Regions from separate parts of the Staphylococcus massiliensis genome, predicted to be linked through region 1. Evidence: a T-box and tRNA genes for the amino acid it is inferred to sense, from the RefSeq annotation. Region 1 holds a T-box; the other holds one or more tRNA genes.
The links. The T-box of region 1 lies ahead of serS (serine--tRNA ligase). A T-box ahead of a tRNA ligase gene usually reads a tRNA of that ligase, here a tRNA-Ser.
Positions count from the first base shown of each region.

Region 2: it has a tRNA-Ser gene. The T-box ahead of serS (serine--tRNA ligase) is inferred to sense a tRNA for this amino acid. The anticodon was not compared.

Region 1 covers NZ_CP171119.1:469,165-476,643, reverse strand. Annotated here, with positions in the region: gene gyrB (DNA topoisomerase (ATP-hydrolyzing) subunit B) at 1-287, shown strand, start outside; gene gyrA (DNA gyrase subunit A) at 325-2,970, shown strand; gene ACF3N8_RS02235 (NAD(P)H-hydrate dehydratase) at 3,033-3,842, opposite strand; gene hutH (histidine ammonia-lyase) at 4,111-5,610, shown strand; T-box leader at 5,664-5,861, shown strand; gene serS (serine--tRNA ligase) at 5,936-7,222, shown strand.
Region 2 covers NZ_CP171119.1:1,333,675-1,341,153, reverse strand. Annotated here, with positions in the region: gene menE (o-succinylbenzoate--CoA ligase) at 1-1,118, opposite strand, end outside; tRNA gene ACF3N8_RS06565 (tRNA-Glu) at 1,342-1,413, shown strand; tRNA gene ACF3N8_RS06560 (tRNA-Met) at 1,496-1,569, shown strand; tRNA gene ACF3N8_RS06555 (tRNA-Asp) at 1,580-1,655, shown strand; tRNA gene ACF3N8_RS06550 (tRNA-Phe) at 1,666-1,738, shown strand; tRNA gene ACF3N8_RS06545 (tRNA-His) at 1,753-1,828, shown strand; tRNA gene ACF3N8_RS06540 (tRNA-Gly) at 1,846-1,919, shown strand; tRNA gene ACF3N8_RS06535 (tRNA-Asn) at 1,931-2,005, shown strand; tRNA gene ACF3N8_RS06530 (tRNA-Glu) at 2,007-2,078, shown strand; tRNA gene ACF3N8_RS06525 (tRNA-Ser) at 2,122-2,211, shown strand; gene ACF3N8_RS06520 (hypothetical protein) at 2,758-3,153, shown strand; gene ACF3N8_RS06515 (TrkH family potassium uptake protein) at 3,175-4,062, shown strand; gene ACF3N8_RS06510 (alpha/beta hydrolase) at 4,105-4,656, opposite strand; gene hemY (protoporphyrinogen oxidase) at 4,716-6,116, opposite strand; gene hemH (ferrochelatase) at 6,133-7,056, opposite strand; gene hemE (uroporphyrinogen decarboxylase) at 7,081-7,479, opposite strand, start outside.

The DNA.
Region 1 (7,479 bases):
GTAAACAAAAGTACTACGTGTTTAATGATCGTGAGCTCGATAAGCTTAAATCCGAATTAAAACCGACACCTAAATGGTCTATTGCACGTTATAAAGGTCTTGGTGAAATGGATGCTGATCAACTCTGGGAAACTACTATGAATCCTGAACACCGTTCAATGCTTCAAGTTAAGCTTGAAGATGCGATTGAAGCGGACCAAACGTTTGAAATGCTCATGGGTGACATCGTTGAAAATAGACGTCAGTTTATTGAAGACAATGCAGTATACGCAAACTTAGATTTCTAAAGTTAGAATTTGAAGATGAATTAAGGAGGATATCTTGATGGCTGAAATACCTGAATCAAGAATTAATGAACGAAATATAAGCAGTGAAATGCGTGAGTCATTTTTAGATTATGCGATGAGCGTTATCGTTTCACGTGCATTGCCAGACGTTAGAGATGGTTTAAAGCCGGTTCACCGACGTATTTTATACGGTTTAAATGAACAAGGTATGACGCCGGATAAACCTTATAAGAAGTCCGCACGTATTGTCGGTGATGTAATGGGTAAGTATCACCCTCATGGTGACTCATCTATCTACGAGGCTATGGTACGTATGGCTCAGGATTTCAGTTATCGTTATCCACTTGTTGATGGACAAGGTAACTTTGGGTCTATGGACGGCGATGGTGCCGCAGCAATGCGTTATACTGAAGCGCGAATGACAAAGCTCACGCTTGAATTACTGCGTGATATTAATAAAGACACGATCGACTTTATCGACAACTATGACGGCACGGAAAGAGAGCCGTCAGTCTTACCTGCTCGTTTCCCTAACCTTCTTGTTAACGGTGCGTCAGGTATTGCGGTAGGTATGGCAACGAACATACCACCTCATAATATGACTGAAGTTATTGATGGTGTTTTAAGTTTAAGTTATAACCCTGATATTACTATTTCAGAGCTTATGAACGATATTCAAGGTCCAGATTTTCCTACTGCGGGGCTTATTCTCGGTAAAAGTGGAATTAGACGCGCTTATGAAACTGGACGAGGCTCTATTCAAATGCGTGCTAAGGCAGAAATTGAATCACGTGGAAATGGTCGTGAAAGCATCGTCGTAACTGAAGTACCGTTCCAAGTGAACAAGGCGCGTATGATTGAAAAGATTGCTGAACTTGCTCGTGATAAGAAAATCGAAGGTATCACAGACTTACGTGACGAAACAAGTTTACGTACTGGTGTACGTGTTGTAATCGATGTTAAAAGAGAAGCGAATGCGAATGTCGTATTAAACAATCTTTATAAATTAACTCCACTACAAACGTCATTTGGTGTGAATATGATTGCTTTAGTTAACGGCAGACCACGCTTAATTAACTTAAAACAAGCTTTAGAATCTTATCTTGAACATCAAAAAGTCGTTGTACGTCGTAGAACTGAATACAACCTTAGAAAAGCCGAAGACCGTGCACATATCCTTGAAGGTTTACGTATCGCGTTAGACCATATCGATGAAATCATCTCAACAATCCGTGAATCTGAAACAGATAAGATTGCGATGGATAGCCTGCAAGAGCGCTTTAAATTATCTGAACGTCAAGCTCAAGCTATTTTAGATATGCGTTTAAGACGTTTAACAGGCTTAGAGCGAGATAAGATTGAAGACGAATATAATCAACTTATTGAATATATTAAAGAGTTAAAGGCTATCTTAGCTGATGAAGAACTCTTACTTAATATCGTTCGAGAAGAACTTGAAGAAATTAAAGAACGCTTTGGTGATGAACGTCGTACTGAAATTCAAATAGGCGGCATTGATCACATTGAAGACGAGGATTTAATTCCTGAAGAGCAAATCGTGATTACATTAAGTCATAATAATTACATTAAGCGTTTACCAGTGTCTACATATCGTGCGCAAAATCGTGGTGGTCGCGGTGTGCAAGGTATGAATACGCTTGAAGAAGACTTTGTAAGTCAGCTTGTAACGCTGAGCACGCATGATCACATCCTATTCTTCACGAATAAAGGTCGCGTGTATAAACTTAAGGGTTATGAAGTACCAGAACTCTCACGTCAGTCTAAAGGTATTCCTATTGTGAATGCTTTAGAAATTGAAAAAGACGAAGTGATCAGTACCATGATTGCTGTTAAAGACTTAGATAAAGAAGATGATTATTTAGTCTTTGCGACAAAACAAGGTATCGTGAAGCGTTCACGTTTAAATAACTTCTCTCGCATTAATAAGAACGGTAAAATAGCAATTAGTTTTAAAGACCACGATGAGTTAATTGCGGTAAGACTTATCGATGGCAACCAAGATATTCTAATTGGTACTAAACACGCGTCATTGATACGTTTCGACGAATCAACGTTACGACCTCTCGGACGTACTGCGGCAGGTGTAAAAGGTATTACACTTCGTGAAGGTGATATGGTCGTCGGCTTAGACGTTGCACATAAAGAAAGCGATGACGAAATTCTTGTTGTAACTGATAAAGGTTATGGTAAGCGTACTAACGTAAATGAGTATCGTTTATCTAATCGTGGTGGTAAAGGTATTAAGACAGCCACGTTAACTGAACGTAACGGAGATATTGTATGTATTACGACTGTTAGTGGCGATGAGGATCTCATGATTGTAACGAACCTAGGCGTTATTATCCGCCTTCAAGTAGAAGACATTAGTCAAACAGGTCGTGCGACTCAGGGTGTGCGTCTTATCCGATTACAAGATAACCAATTCGTATCTACTGTAGCAAAGGTCAAAGAAGACGACGATATTAAAGGTGAAGATGATTCGGAATCTGAAGACGACAATGATGTTTCTAAAGAACAAGTACTTGAAGATGAAGCACCAGGAGATGTTATCAAAACTGAAGAAGCGGATAGCGATTCAGAGGAACGCATCGAAGTCCGTAAAGACTTCATGGATCGTGTAAACGAAGATATCGAAAATAGCGATAAAGACGACGAATCTTAATTTCATATTATAAAAAAGACAGGCTAGAACATCACCTTGTTCTAGCCTGTCTTCTATTTTAATTAGTCTTCTAAACGTTTCATTGCGTAAGGAATTTCATCAATTAGGTTTGAAGGCGGTACAACATACATACTTTTTGATAATTCTTCTCCAATATAACTGTGTGTATACGTCGCACTTGTAACCGCATCGTCGTTTTCAAATTGGCCTACAAAGCTTGTAATCATACCTGCTAAAGTATCACCCATGCCACCTGTTGCCATTGCTGGGCTACCAATTTGTAATTTATATTCGCCTTCTTGGAAGAAAATTTCCGTGCCGTGCTTTTTAAGCACTACAGTCGCGTTTAGACGGTCGACCGCTTCACGGTTACGTTCATACGTTTGTTCTTCAATCGGAATACCACTTAGACGTTCCCATTCTTTTTGATGTGGTGTGTAAATCACATGACACGCAGGAATGTCTGGTTTCAGTTTACTAATGATTGAAATTGCGTCACCGTCAATAATTAAAGTTTGATGAGGTTGAATGTTTTGTAATAAGAACGTGATTGCATTGTTACCTTTAAAGTCACAACCTAGACCTGGTCCAATTAAGATACAATCCGTTGCTTCAATATGCTTCGTTAATTTTTTAGTATCGTTGATATCAATAACCATGGCTTCAGGACAATTTGCATGTAATGCTGGGTGGTTAGTCGGATGCGTTGCTACAGTAATTAATCCGCTTCCACTATTCACACATGCACGAGCTGCTAACATAATAGCGCCACCTAAATTGCTATTTCCGCCGATGAGTAAAATTCTGCCGTAATCACCTTTATGCGTTTCCTTTTTACGTTTGGGTATGCTAACAGTGGATAAGATTTCCATACGAAAGCCTCCTTATATCCATGATTTAACAAATACTTATAGATAACTGTAAGAACTTTACATTCTCTAAAAGATTCATTAATGATTATATTTGCACCAAATACAATAAGATATATTATACCTGTACACAGGTTAAGTCAATAAGCAATTTCTTTACCCCTTTAAAATACTAATTCAATACCATGTTACGGATTTCACGAACTTTATTGTTTCCCCTATTTTCTAAGCGTATACTTTTAATAAGAGAGAAAAATAAGGGGGATTATATATGGCATTACAACTATCAGGAGCTAACTTATCTATAGAAGACATTCGTGTATTTTTAAAAGACAATCAAAAAGTATCTATCACTGAAGACGCACTAGAACGCGTTAAGAAGAGCCGTGAGATTGTTGAAGGTATTATCGCTAATAAAGAGACGATTTATGGTATCACAACAGGTTTCGGCTTATTTAGTGATGTTTTAATAGAAGGTCATCAAACCAACCAATTACAAATGAATTTAATACGTTCTCATGCATGCGGTATGGGGAAACCATTTTCACAAGAAGTATCGTTAGTAATGATGGTGTTGCGTTTAAATACTTTATTAAAAGGCCATTCAGGTGTAACAACGGACTTAGTCGATCAACTCATATACTTTATCAATGAACGCATTATTCCTATCATTCCAAGTCAAGGCTCTTTAGGAGCGTCAGGAGATTTAGCACCTTTATCTCACCTTGCACTAGCACTAGTAGGTGAAGGTCGTGTCCATTACAAGGGAGAAGATTTAGACAGTCGGGAGGTCTTAAATCGCCTTAATAGAGAGCCTCTTGTGTTAAAAGCCAAGGAAGGCCTAGCACTTATCAATGGAACACAAGCTATGACTGCTCAAGGTGTTATTAACCACATAGAAGCTACAGCTCTCGGATATCAGTCTGAATGGATAGCTGCACTTACACATCAAGCACTAAATGGTATCACGGATGCATACAATGAGAACGTACATAAGGTACGTAACTTTAAAGAACAAGTAGAAGTTGCAGCGCGCATGCGTGACTGGTTAAAGGGGTCTCAGTTAACGACGCGTAAAGGTGAAGTACGTGTACAAGATGCCTATACGTTACGTTGTATCCCTCAGATTCACGGTGCAAGTTTTCAAGTATTCAATTACGTAGCAGAAAAACTAGAGCATGAAATGAACGCTGCGAACGATAATCCACTTATCTTTGAAGACGGTGATGAAACACTTGTGATTTCAGGAGGTAACTTCCATGGTCAACCTGTAGCATTCGCATTAGACTTCCTTAAAATTGGAATTAGTGAGCTTGGTAACGTTTCAGAACGTCGTTTAGAGCGTTTAGTGAACCCTCAGCTTAATGGTGAATTACCAGCTTTCTTAAGTCCTGAGCCAGGTTTACAAAGCGGTGTAATGATCATGCAGTATGCGGCAGCGTCACTCGTTTCAGAGAATAAGACACTAGCTCATCCTGCGAGCGTCGATTCTATTCCTTCATCAGCTAACCAAGAAGATCACGTATCCATGGGTACGATTGCGTCACGTCACGGATACGATATGCTTGAGAACACACGACGTGTTCTTGCAATAGAATGTATCATCGCGTTACAAGCTGCTGAATTAAAAGATGCGTCATTATTATCTCCTAAAACAAAAGCACAGTTCGATACCTTACGTGAAGTTGTACCTTCAATCACTGAAGATCGTCAATTCCATAAAGATATCGAAAATGTGGCAAATTATTTAAAAGAACAAGCTTACCTATAATATTTCTTGAATTTTGAGAAATCTTTTGGTATATTAAAATTAACTTAATAAACTTATTATTGTTTTGTGGAATAAGTAATATTGTGTATTTAAATTCAGAGAACTTGTGGTTAGTGCGAACAAGCATTTAAACATAATATGAATCTACCCACGTTAAGATGAACAATCGGTTTAACCGTTATTTTAGTGAGAGTGCAGTCTAATTTTAGACTGTTAAATAGGGTGGCAACGCGTCGTACCACGTCCCTTGTAACATAGGGATGTGGTACTTTTTTTATGCGTGAATACTCAAATATATATAAATTTGAAAGGGTGTTTTTAGAAGATGTTAGATATTAAAGTTTTTAGAAATGAACCTGATTACGTTAAAGAAAAAGTTAGATTAAGAGGTATGGAGCCTAGTGTTGTTGATGAAGTTCTAGAGCTTGATGCAAAAAGCCGTGAATACATTAACGAAACTGAACAACTTAAAGCTGAGCGTAACAAAGCAAGTGAAGAAATCGCTCAGAAAAAACGTAATAAAGAAGACGCGGATGATGCGATTAAAGCTATGCGTGAAGTTGGCGACAAAATCAAAGACTTAGACGCTAAATTAAAAGAAGTTAAAACTGAAATTGAAGATAAATTAGCACGTATACCAAACTTCATTCATGACGATGTACCTGAAGGTGATTCAGATGAAGACAACGTTGAAGTTAAAAAATGGGGTACGCCACGTGAATTCGACTTCGATTACAAAGCTCATTGGGACTTAGTAGAAGATCTTAAGATGGCTAACTTTGAACGTGCTGCAAAAGTTTCTGGTGCACGTTTCGTATACTTAACAAACGATGGTGCGTTACTTGAACGTGCTTTAATGAACTACATGCTTACTAAACATACAACTCAAAACGGTTACACTGAAATGATGGTACCACAATTAGTTAACGCTGATTCAATGTATGGTACTGGTCAGTTACCTAAATTCGAAGAAGACTTATTCAAAGTTGAAAAAGAAGGTCTTTACACAATCCCAACTGCTGAAGTACCTTTAACAAACTATTACCGTGACGAAGTTATCCAACCAGGTGTCTTACCTGAGAAATTCACTGGAATGTCAGCTTGTTTCCGTAGTGAAGCGGGTTCTGCAGGCCGTGACACTAGAGGTCTTATCCGTTTACACCAATTCGACAAAGTTGAATTAGTACGTTTCGAGAAACCAGAAGATTCTTGGAATGCTTTAGAAGAAATGACTGAGAACGCTGAAAGCATCCTTGAAGAATTAGGCTTACCATATCGTCGTGTAATCTTATGTACAGGTGATATCGGCTTCGGCGCAAGCAAAACTTACGACTTAGAAGTTTGGTTACCAAGCTACAATGAATACAAAGAAATCAGTTCTTGCTCTAACGTAACTGACTTCCAAGCACGCCGTGCAAATATCCGTTTCAAACGCGATAAAGATGCTAAACCAGAATTTGCACACACATTAAATGGTAGTGGTCTAGCAGTAGGTCGTACGTTCGCAGCTATCGTTGAAAACTATCAAAACGAAGACGGTTCTATTACAATCCCTGAAGCGCTTGTTCCATTCATGGGTGGTAAAACTAAGATTGAACCAATCAATAAATAAATCTTAAACATTATAAATGGCTTTTAACAGGAGCATCTAGATCGGTTACGAATCGATCTAGTTGCTTTCTTTTTTTATCATTGCTAAGACATTAAAGATGAATTGTACTTAAGAAGAGGGGAGGTTGCTTTTAAGGTCGCCTCTTTTTTAAAAGCCCTTTAAATCAAGGGTTTTATTTAAATTAAGTAACCCCCCCTGGTGGGGTAGGGGAGTTTGAAGGGTGTCTAAAAATATCAGGGAAGTCTAAATTTTCGAGT
Region 2 (7,479 bases), 860 kb from region 1:
CCACTGATAATTAAATCCTTTCGACGATCATAAATATACACAGCTTTATCATAAGAGATACGCGCGATATCTCCAGTATGAAAGTATCCATCCTCAGAAACCGCTTGATAATCATTCGGGTAGAGATAGAGGTCGATCACGTTGTCGCCTTTAATGAGCAACTCGCCATGCCCTTGTTCATTCGGTTGATAAATTTTCACCTCTACGTTCTCACTAGGTTTACCAACAGTTTCGTTATCTTCTTTAAGTAATGCCGGTGAGGCAGTTAAGAATTGTGAACAGGTTTCAGTCATCCCAAACGAATTATAAATAGGCAAATGATATGCTAGCGCTTTATCAACAAGGTGTTGCGATAACTTAGCACCACCAAGCAGAATTTTTTCAAGTCGATAAGGTTCAGTTAACCCTGCATCCATAAGCCATTGTAGCGTTTGCGGTACCAACGAAATGTGTGTAATGCGTTTCGACTTAATTTCGTTTAAGATGTGGTGAACGTCGAATTTAGGTTCTATTTGGACAGCGAATCCATATAACACACTACGTAACAGAATACTTAGCCCTGATATATGATAGATCGGTAATACCGCTAACCAAACACTATCTTGTTCGAACCCTAAACTCTCTTTACAACCTATTGCACTTGCTTTATGGTTCTTGAAAGTTTGCGGCACTGCCTTTTGAGGTCCTGTCGTGCCAGATGTGAACATTATCGATGCTATGTCCCCTTCTGAAAAGCCACTTATATAAGTATGTTCATTTATTTTCTTAATTAAAGTACGATAATGAATGACGTCAATTTCTTCTATTGAAAAGTCGTTTGTTGTGACAATTGTTGTTACGTCAATTGAATGCATTTGATTGATAATTTCATATTCCGTTAAACGGTTATTGATTAACGCAACTTCGATACCAGTAAGAATAGATGCATGTAATAAAACAACCGATTCTACTGAATTGTTGATATGTAAACCAATGCGTTTTGTATGTAATTGTTTTAAAACATAAGCGAGTTGAGAAGCTTTTTGGTACAATTCTTTAAATGTTAATTGAATATCTTTATGATATATTGCTGTATTATGCGGATTTTTCTCACTTTGTAATTTAAGCCAATGTTCCAAAATACTCCCTCCGTTCTCATCTATTATAACTTGAATAACGCGTATAATCAGTAGAAATAGCGATAAAAGTGCTGCTATGATTTACAATTTACTAAAGAAAGTCAATTTATGTTTATTTAGTTATCAATATATTAAAATTACACGGATAAATTTTAATAAACGTATTGACCTTTTCACAAAATATTTATATACTAAACAAGTCGTTAATAATCATTTAATAAATGGCTCCTTGGTCAAGCGGTTAAGACACCGCCCTTTCACGGCGGTAACACGGGTTCGAGTCCCGTAGGAGTCACTTACTTTTCTTTTAATTAATGGTTGACCTGATATAGTCAATTATGATATATTAGAATGGTAGCCGAAAAAAATAGTATTAGCGCGGGATGGAGCAGTTCGGTAGCTCGTCGGGCTCATAACCCGAAGGTCGGTGGTTCGAATCCGCCTCCCGCAATTACATATTAGGTCCCGTAGTGTAGCGGTTAACACGCCTGCCTGTCACGCAGGAGATCGCGGGTTCGATTCCCGTCGGGACCGCCATTATTAATATGGTTCAGTAGCTCAGTCGGTAGAGCAAAGGACTGAAAATCCTTGTGTCGGCAGTTCGATTCTGTCCTGAACCATTACAACCATTGAGGCGGTTGTGGCGAAGTGGTTAACGCACCGGATTGTGGTTCCGGCATTCGTGGGTTCGATTCCCATCAACCGCCCCATATCGATTGAACTATATGCGGGTGTAGTTTAATGGCAAAACCTCAGCCTTCCAAGCTGATGTTGTGGGTTCGATTCCCATCACCCGCTCCATTTATTATTAATCCACAGTAGCTCAGTGGTAGAGCTATCGGCTGTTAACCGATCGGTCGTAGGTTCGAGTCCTACCTGTGGAGCCATGGCTCCTTGGTCAAGCGGTTAAGACACCGCCCTTTCACGGCGGTAACACGGGTTCGAGTCCCGTAGGAGTCATACAATCAGAAGTGAAATATCGCTTCTGATTTTTTTATTATGTGGAGAGTTGTCCGAGTTGGCCGAAGGAGCACGCCTGGAAAGTGTGTAGGCGTCATCATGCGTCTCGAGGGTTCGAATCCCTCACTCTCCGTTTCATAGGGTTTTTTTAATTGTTTTCGTTATTTACCGTAAACTAAAACCCCATAACGACGCGGTTTGTGAGATGTCGTTATTTTCCGTTACTTATCGTAAAATATTTTTACTGCACCAGAACTTCACATATTTATCTATGCATAAAAATGAGAACCCCGTTAATTCGGAGTTCTTTTTTTATGTATTATTCTCTAACACTATTAATAATACTTCACTTCAATGCGTTCAATCTTACTATTACGTACTTATTTATATTTTTTAGTGTACTAATGTTTATACATATCATATTTAAGATAGTCTTGCTCTTCAACCTATATACGATTAATTTAAGTTTGCTGTGGTGTTCATTGTTTTAGCGAAACGTGTAATGAGTGATATTTCTACTAACCACCTTGAACTCAGTAATACTTCTTTCGTGTTGTAAAATTTTACCTCTCTTAAACTTGTATATTGCCTTGAAAAGTTTTAAGATACAATAGTCAATTCAATTAAAACTTTTAGTAATTTGGATTTAAAACTAATTTCTAAATGAGAAGGTTAGGCTATGAAAGGTTTTAAGAGGTTAATTATTATTTATTTATCTGTTTTTCTAATTACAACACTTATTGGCAGTATATTGCTTTATATACCATGGTCTGGTAAAACACATATTTCCTTTATTGATTCGTTTTTCTTAGCGACTAGTGCTTTTACTGTAACGGGATTATCAACTGTAGATATGCCTCAAACGTTTAATGGCTTAGGAGAAATGGTCATTCTTATACTCATTCAAATTGGTGGCTTAGGAATTATAACCGTTATGTTGTTTGCTTTCGCGATTACACAAAGGCACATTTCATTGCAGTCCCGAAGCTTGCTCATGATTACTTGGATTGAAGATCAATCTGGTGGCGTGGTTAGAATGCTGTATCAATTGATCATTTATAGTTTGGTTGTTTAATTTTTTGGATTTTTATTTCTTATGTTAACGTTTGTGCCTGAATATGGTTTAGCTAAAGGGAGCTTTATCAGTTTATTTACGTCAGTTTCAGCGTTCAATAATGCAGGGTTTTCGCTGTTTTCAGATAGTTTAATGCCGTTTGTAAGCGATCCTATTGTTAATATCGTCGTAAGCTTACTAATTATTCTAGGTGGCTTAGGCCCTTTAGTTGTATTTAATTTAGCTACAACTAAACGCTTTTCGAAATTAACATTACACACGAAAGTCGTGTTAACGATGACAGGTGTGCTCATTCTTATTGGCACGTTCTTCTACTTCGTGCTTGAATATTCAAATACATTAGAAGGCATGGGTTTACCTGAAAAGTTATTAGCGTCATTGTTCCAATCGGTATCAACGCGTACAGCTGGCTTTAACACGATTGACATGGGTGCTCTAAACTCCCCTACTTATCTCATAACGTTTATTTTAATGTTTATCGGGGCAGCACCAATCAGTTCAGCAGGTGGTATTAAAGTTACATCGTTTGCTTTAATTCTCTTATTCATGTGGTCGACAATTAATGGTACAAAACGTCCGCATATGTTTAAAAGAACGATTAATCAAAACGTCATTAATAAGGCATTGTTAATCGGTATGTCGTCACTATTTTTAATCTTTATAATGACCATACTCGTCGCATCCTTCGAACCTAAATTTAATCTCATGCAGATTATGTTCGAAATCGTTTCCGCATTTGGTACTGTTGGTTTATCAACTGGTATTACACCAGATCTTACTTTACCTTCTAAAATATTAATTATTATTTTAATGATTATCGGTAAGATAGGTATCTTAACGTTTTTAAATTTATTAAAAGAACCACAGAATAATCAATATTATTATTCTGAAGGTAAATTACATCTCTAATCAATATAAAAAGGACTGAGCATCATCGCTCAGTCCTTTGTTCTATATAATAGATAAAACGAGATCTTTTTTAAGCGCTAAGAAGGTCGTATAACCATCTCGGCCTAGAAAGTGTCCACCTTTATCTAATAACAGATAAGGTGCATCGAGTTTTTTACATAATGTTTCAGTAAACGTCCAGGGTACGACGTTATCATCTTTAGCTGTTAATCCTTTGATTTGAGGAATTAATCTCTTTAATTCGTCGTAATCAAGCTTAGGTTCTACAAAGCCATCAAGGTCTTTAAGATCGGGTAGCTTTTCGCAGAAGCCTGACACTAAATAAGCGCCATACACTTGCTTTTGATGACGTTGAATAAACTGAAGAATGGTGATGCACCCTAAACTATGTCCAATGAATATCGTCTCATTATTAAAATGTTTAATATGTACTTCCATGTAATCGAGCCATTCATTCAAGTCAGGTTGTGACGAGTTCGGTAATGAAAGTACTTCTACTTCGTAACCTTCTAAGGTGAGACTTCTTTTTAGCCATTGGAACCAATGGTCATCTGCCGTAGCTTGATATCCATGTACAATGTATACGTGTGACATGACCTAAAAGAACCTCTTTTCTATTTATGCGATTTCCTTATTATGTCATAGGATAGCTACTATTTCGTTTTTAGTGTCATCATTAAACTTTGTACAGCTTGACTTGCTTGTGATATACAATCAGGTAAGCCTACTGCTTCAAAGGAAGCACCTGTCATTTCAATATTAGGATATGTCTCTTTAACGTGATGCTTAATTGCTTTAATTTCATCTCGATGCCCTACTAGATATTGAGGCATGCTGTTAGGCATCTTCGTAACGAGTTCTAAAACAGGTCTGCCTTTAATATTCATCATTTTAGAAAGGTCTTCTAGAACGAGTTCAACTAACTCAGCTTTAGAAGAATCTTCAATAATAGTTTCGCCAGGTTTACCTACATAAGCACGTACTAAAACTTTGCCTTCTGGTGTTGTATGCGGCCATTTTTTTGACGTCCATGTACAAGCCGTAATGTTCGTATTACTAGAGCGCGCAATTACAAATCCCGTGCCGTCGTACGTATTCTCAATGTCCTTTTCATCAAAGGCCAATACAACTGTCGCAACGCTTGTAGAAGGCATTGTCTTGAAGTAATCCATCTTAGGATCATCTTTAAACCAATCAATAAATGCTTGATGAGGCGTCGTGATAATCGTACCCTCAAATGATTGTACATCACCGTTATTTAGAGTTAAATCTACGCCCTCTTCCGTATGGTTAAGCTTCTCGACTTTCGTACCAAACATGAAGTTGACGCCTTCCTTTCTAAGGTATTCAACGAGTTTATCAATAAACGAACCTAAACCATTCTTAAATTGATTGAATTGACCTTTAGGAGCGCCCTCTTCCTTATTCTTTTCACGTTCTTTTTTAACCTGACGCATACCTTTAATTAGGCTGCCGTAACGTTCTTCTTGTTCTTTAAAGTTGGGAAAAGTACTCATTAAGCTTAACTCGTCGATATTCGCTCCATAAATACCACCCATGAGTGGTTCAACAAGATTTTCGAGTACTTCATCGCCTAAACGCTTTCTAAAGAATGTTCCAACTGACATATCTTTATCCATAGCGAGCGGTCTAATGAAAAGTTCACGACCAGCACGCATTTTACCTTTACGAGAAATGAGTTTAGATTGGTAAAACGGTTTCCAATCTGTTGGAATACCTAAGATAGAACCGCCTGGGATTTTGTATAATTCGTTGTTAGCGTAAATATAAGCTTGGCCGGTTTCATTCGTAACAATCTCATCTTCCATGCCTAATTCTTTAGCGATGTCTGTCATGATATGTTTACGACCAAGATACGATTCTGGTCCTAGTTCAATCGTAAAACCATTGCGTCGAACAGTATGAATTTTACCTCCAGTATGAACAGATGCTTCATAGATCGTTACATCATACTCTGGAAAGTTTTTCTTAAGATAATATGCACTTGTAAGCCCTGAAATACCTGCACCAATAATTGCGATTGATTGTGTCATAACATTCACTCACTTTTTATAAAAGACTTTTAATTTCATCAACAATTGCTTCGATGAATAATGGATTCGTATTTGGCATATTTGGACGATAATAGTTAACACCTAAATCATCACATACATCTTTACATTCAACATCATTGTCGTATAAAACTTCTAAATGGTTACACACAAAACCTAAAGGTGTGTATATATAATGTTTATACCCTTGAGATTCATATAATGAACGTGTTAGGTCTTGAACATCTGGTCCAAGCCATGGTGTGCCTGTGTTACCTTCTGATTGCCAACCTATCGCAACATTTTTAATGTTAGAAGCTTGTTCTAACATATTTGCTGATGACTCAAGTTCACTAGGATATGGATCATTGCTTTCCATAATCATACGTTCAGGTAAGCTATGTGCTGAAACAATAAGTACAGTGTCCTCATGTTCAGATTCAGGAATTTCAGTTAACGTTTCGTTAACTTGTTCTTTCCAGTACTGAATAAATTTATCTTGATGGTAGTAGTGTTCTACGTGTGTTAATGAAATACCGAACGATTTGGCTTTTTCTTGAGCACGCTTGTTATAAAAACCTACAGAGAAGTTAGAATAGTGCGGCGCAAGCACGACTGTAACCGCTTCTTCAATGCCATCTTGATGCATATCTTCAACAGCATCCTCGATAAATGGATGGATGTGTTTTAAACCAATGTATAATTTAAATTCAATATCGTCATAAACTTCATTGAGTCGTGTTTGGATCGCTTTAGCTTGATCTTGAGTCACGCCAGCTAAAGGGGATAAGCCACCAATTGCTTCATATCTATCTTTAAGGTCCTGAATTTCAGCTTCTGACGGCTTTTTACCGCGTCTGATGTCCGTGTAATATGGTTCAATATCACTTTCCTTATAAGGCGTACCATATGCCATTACAAGTAGTCCCATTGTCTTAGTCAATTTAAAAACCTACCTTTATTTAAATTATTGCTTCGTGTATTCATGTACGAATGATGCGACTTTACGTAACGTTTCTGGTTTAACTTCTGGGAAGACACCGTGACCTAAGTTAAAGATATGTGGACCTTCTGCAAGACCTTGGTCTAAAACTTCTTTTAATCTTTCTTCGATCACAGGCCATGGCGCTAAAAGTACTGCAGGTTCTAAATTCCCTTGAAGTGTCTTATTTACACCCATTTGGCGTGCTTTTGTGATTGGTGTTCTAAAATCTAAACCTAATACATCTATAGGCAGTTCGTTCCATTGGTGAATTAAATGATGCGCACCAACGCCAAATAAGATAACAGGCACATCATTTTCTTTAATGCCTCTTACTAGTTTATCCATAGACGGTTTGATGTAGTACGCGTAGTCCTTTTCACT